2 regions of the Telluria mixta genome follow, and region 1 is predicted to be linked to the other one. Evidence: predicted binding sites of a transcription regulator. Region 1 holds the regulator's gene; the other holds the start of a gene.
What was found. Region 1 encodes sigma-54, which starts transcription at its own class of promoters, with help from an activator protein. Its sites were predicted from a motif close to TGGCANGNAANCTGCTTT; they were not measured.

Region 1 (2,401 bases):
TGTCGATGCAGAGGATGACGTGGGAGTCGATCACTTGATCGAAATGACGGGTGATGCGTTCGAGCTTGTTCTGTACGTATTCTCGGATGGCTGGAGTTACATCGAGATGATGTCCGCTGATTGTGAGATTCATACACACTCCTTTGAAGATGCACTGCCGTCAAGTGCGCGCATCCGGCGCAATGGGCCAGTGGTGTTGCAAGAGCTTTGCTACAGGGATTTGCGGAGACTAACGGGTGGGATCTTCAGCGCCTCACGGTACTTCGCAACCGTGCGTCGCGCGATAACCATTCCCTGTTCCCCTAGCATCTCCGCGATCTTGCTGTCGGATAAAGGGTTCTTGGGGTCTTCTGCTCCTGTCAGTTGAACGATGAGTGCCCGTATTGCCGTCGACGATGCTTCGCCTCCCGCTTCGGTGGCAACGTGACTCCCGAAGAAATACTTCAACTCGAACATGCCGTGCGGGGTCAGCATATATTTCTGAGTTGTGACTCGAGAAATTGTGCTCTCGTGTAGACCTAGTGTATCAGCTATCTCACGTAAAACAAGGGGCCGCATCGCGACTGCGCCATGGGAAAAAAAGTTGCGCTGGCGATCGACAATTGCCTGAGCTACACGGAGGATCGTGTCGAAGCGCTGGCGCATGTTCTTGATGAGCCACTTGGCTTCCTGCAACTGCGCGTTCATCTGCGTTTCCGATTTGCCCTGCTTCATCAGCGAGGCGTACAGGCTGTTCACGCGCAGGCGCGGCATCACTTCCGGATTCAGTTGCACGCTCCAGCCATCCTTGGCGCGGCGCACGATCACGTCGGGAACCACGAAGTCCGACACGTCCGACGCGAACGCCGCGCCCGGATGCGGATTGCACTGGCGGATGACGGCCTGGGCTTCGCGCAGGTCTTCGTCGTCGCAATCGAGCGCCTTCTTCAGCTTGTTGAATTCGCGCTGCGCGAACCACGTCAGGTATTTTTCGACGATGACGAGCGCCATGCGCCGCGTGACCATCGGCACACCGGGCATGCGGCGGATCTGCAGGGCCAGGCATTCGGCCGCGCTGCGCGCGCCCACGCCGGGCGGGTCCATGCTTTGCACGAGAGCGAGCGCCGTGCGCAATTCCTCGAACTCGATTTCCAGTTCTTCCGGCAGGCGCGCGTGGATGTCTTCCAGCGGTTCTTCCAGATAGCCGTTGTCGTCGAGCGCATCGACGACGAGCTCCACGAGCGCGCAGTCGCGCGCCGCGCAGCACGTCATGCGCACCTGTTCCATCAAATGTTCGCGCAGGGTGACGGGGCTCGCCTCCAGCTGCGGGCGGCCGTCCTCCTCCTCGCCGCCGCCGCTGCCGCTGCGGCCGTATTCGCCCCAGTCCTCGCCGCCTTCGCCGCCACCTTCTCCGCTGTCGCCGCCGGCGTCACCGCCTTCGCCATTGCCGCTCTCGGCGGGCGCACTGCCGCCTTCTTCGCCGTTGCCCTGGGCGGCGGGCGCCTCGCCCGCCTGCGATGACGCCGGCGCGCCGATGGTGGCGTTATTTATGGCACCGTCCGCCAGCAGGCGCACGGAGCGGTCGAGCGGATCGTCGAGCCGTTCGAGCAGCGGATTCTCGCTCAGGACCTGCTCGATTTCCTGGTGGAGCTCGAGCGTGGACAGCTGCAGCAGGCGGATCGACTGCTGCAGTTGCGGCGTCAGTGCAAGGTGCTGTGAGGTCTTGAGTTGCAGCGTCTGTTTCATGACTACATTCGGAAGTGTTCGCCCAGGTAGACGCGGCGCACCGATTCGTTGGCGATGATGTCGTCGGGTCGGCCGGATGCCAGCACCGCCCCCTGGTTGATGATGTAGGCGCGGTCGCAGATGCCCAGCGTCTCGCGCACATTGTGGTCCGTGATCAGCACGCCGATGCCGCGCTCCTTCAGGAAGCGCACGATACGTTGGATCTCGATGACGGCAATTGGATCCACGCCGGCGAACGGTTCGTCCAGCAGCACGAAGCGCGGATTGGTCGCGAGCGCGCGCGCGATCTCCACACGGCGGCGTTCGCCACCGGACAGCGACAGCGCCGGACTCTCGCGCAGCTTCTCGATCTGCAGCTCGGCCAGCAGCTCGTCGAGACGTTCGGTGATGCGCGCCTTGGTGAGCGGCTTGCCGTTCTCGCGCTGCAATTCCAGCACGGCGCGGATGTTCTCTTCCACCGTCAGCTTGCGGAACACCGACGCTTCCTGCGGCAGGTACGACAGACCCAGCAGCGCGCGCCGGTGGATCGGCAGGCTCGTGATGTCGGTGCCGTTGATGTCGATGCTGCCGGCGTCCGACGGCACGAGGCCCACGATCATGTAGAACGACGTCGTCTTGCCCGCGCCGTTCGGACCCAGCAGGCCGACGACCTCGCCGCATGCGACCTGCAGCGACA
Region 2 (2,401 bases), 1.4 Mb from region 1:
CTGGTTGATCACGTCGACGGAGGTGTTGACGTACGATTTGTCGGCGATCGTCTCGGCCATCTTGACCTTGTTGGACAGGCTCGCGTCGATCCACTTGCTCGCCTCCAGCACGGCGGCCACGAGGGCCCGCGCCGTGTTCGGATATTTTTTCACCCACTCGAGCGAGGTGCCGAGGGTCTTTTCCGGATGGTCCTTCCAGATGTCCTGCGTGGTCGCGGCGGTGATGCCGACGCCGTCCGCGATGGCGCGGTGGTTCCACGGTTCGCCCACGCAGAAGCCGTCCATGTTCCCGACCCGCATGTTCGCCACCATCTGCGGCGGCGGCACCGTGATCACCTTGGCGTCCTTCATCGGATTGATGCCGTAGCTGGCGAGCCAGTAGTACAGCCACATCGCGTGCGTGCCGGTCGGGAAGGTCTGCGCGAAGCTGTACTCTCGCTTGTCCGTGCCCATTACCTTCGCCAGCGACGGGCCGTCCACGGCCCTGGCGTCGGCCAGCTTCTTCGACAAGGTGATGGCCTGGCCGTTCTGGTTCAGGTTCATCAGCACCGCCATGTCCTTCTTCGGACCACCGATCCCCATCTGCACGCCGTAGATCAGGCCATACAGCACGTGGGCGGCGTCCAGTTCGCCGTTGACCAGCTTGTCGCGCACGCTGGCCCAGGACGATTCCTTGCTGGGCACGATCTTGATGCCGTACTTCTTGTCGAAGCCCAGCACCGACGCCATCACCACGGAGGCGCAATCGGTCAGCGGAATGAAGCCGACCTTCACTTCGGTCTTCTCGGGCTTGTCGGAGCCCGCGGCGAAGACGCCACCGGAGACGAGTCCGGTGAGCGAGGCCGTGGCACCGGCGGCCAGCAGGCGGCGGCGGGTCAGGTTGGTTGTATCGGTCATGTTGGTCCTTGTAGAAGGCAATCGAAAGTAGAGACAACGCTGCGGCGGGCGGAGTGGCCAGCTCCGGCGCCCTCGCAGTCAATACAGCAAGTGCCGTGCCAACACGCAAAATGGTGCGTCGGCACCGTGGTTGTGCCGACGCACCATGAAAAACGGGTCCACACACCGATTGCGTGCAACGGTCCGCATGGCTGCGGCGCATGCGCGTCCGGAACCGTGCGGCGTGCGCCGGCGTGGCGCATGATCTCGAACGCAGCAACGCGCGCCGCTTCCGAATGGGCCGCTTCGGACACTTTTTCGATGAACTTGTAACCTTGACATCGATCCTACCGTGTGACCGTCATTCTCCAAAGAATGGCAAACTCTGGCAGTTGAGTTTTACGGAGGTATCGAATGCGCGTGGTTAGCTGGAATATTCACTGGGGCTGTGGGAGGGACGGGCGCATCCGGATCCACGCAATCATCGATGTGCTGCGCAAGCTGAATCCCGACGTGATCTGTCTGCAGGAAGTGGCCGCCAACCATCCCGAACTGGAGGGCAGCGCCAGCGCGAGCCAGTTCAAGCAACTCGCCGGCGCGTTCGGCGGGTACCACATGATCGAGCAGGCGCCGAGCGAAATCTACCGGAACAACCTGCCCCGCCAGTTCGGCAACATCCTGCTGTCCAAATTCCGCATCACCCAGGCGCAACGCCACATGCTGCCCTGGCCCGTCGATCCGGAACACCCGGCCGGCATGCCGCGCGGGATGATCGAAACCGTGCTGGAAGCGCCCGGCGGCAAGCTGCGCCTCCTCACCACCCATCTCGAATATTTTTCGCCCATGCAGCGCCGCGCGCAGGTGCGCCGCATCCGCGAACTGCACGAGGAAGCGTGCGCCCGCGCGGCCGTCTACCAGCCCGAGCCCGATCTCGAGCCGCCGTTCCAGCTGGGTTTCCGGCCCGGCACGGCGATCTACTGCGGCGATTTCAATTTTGGTCCGGATTCCGAAGACTATCGGGCCCTGCTGGCGCCCGCGTCAAGCGGTGCACTGGGCCTCGTCGATGCCTGGCGCGTGCGCCACGGCGACGCCCCGCGCGCGCCGACGGCCGGCCTGCACGGGTTCAAATGGCCGGAGAAGCCCGACTGCTACGACTATTTCTTCGTCACGGAAGACCTGGCGGGGCGGGTGTCCGACATGAGCGTGCAGTCCGAGACGTCGGCCTCGGACCACCAGCCCATCGTCCTTGACCTGAACTGAGCTGGGCTGAACCGAGCTGGGGCCGCGCCGCCTCAGGCGGCCGGTTCCTCGTCCTGCTCGAGTTCCTCGTCCTGCTGCGCGATCTGGCGCAGCGCCTGCTCGAACACCTCGGGCGGCTGGCCACCCGAGATCAGGTGGCGCTGGTTGATCACGATCGCCGGCACCGAGCGGATGCCGGCGCGCTGCCAGTAGTACTCGAGCTGGCGCACCTCGTCGGCGTACGCGTTGGATGCCAGCACCTGGCGCGCGGCTTCCACGTCGAGGC

Region 2: P0M04_RS13285 (CmpA/NrtA family ABC transporter substrate-binding protein) is a predicted target of sigma-54. The motif match lies at 981-998, and genes of this name have one in related genera.

The regions. Positions count from the first base shown of each region.
Region 1 covers NZ_CP119520.1:1,507,890-1,510,290, forward strand. Annotated here, with positions in the region: gene hpf (ribosome hibernation-promoting factor, HPF/YfiA family) at 1-133, opposite strand, end outside; gene P0M04_RS06625 (RNA polymerase factor sigma-54) at 211-1,725, opposite strand; gene lptB (LPS export ABC transporter ATP-binding protein) at 1,728-2,401, opposite strand, start outside.
Region 2 covers NZ_CP119520.1:2,955,623-2,958,023, reverse strand. Annotated here, with positions in the region: gene P0M04_RS13285 (CmpA/NrtA family ABC transporter substrate-binding protein) at 1-897, opposite strand, end outside; gene P0M04_RS13280 (endonuclease/exonuclease/phosphatase family protein) at 1,291-2,136, shown strand; gene P0M04_RS13275 (DsbA family oxidoreductase) at 2,169-2,401, opposite strand, start outside.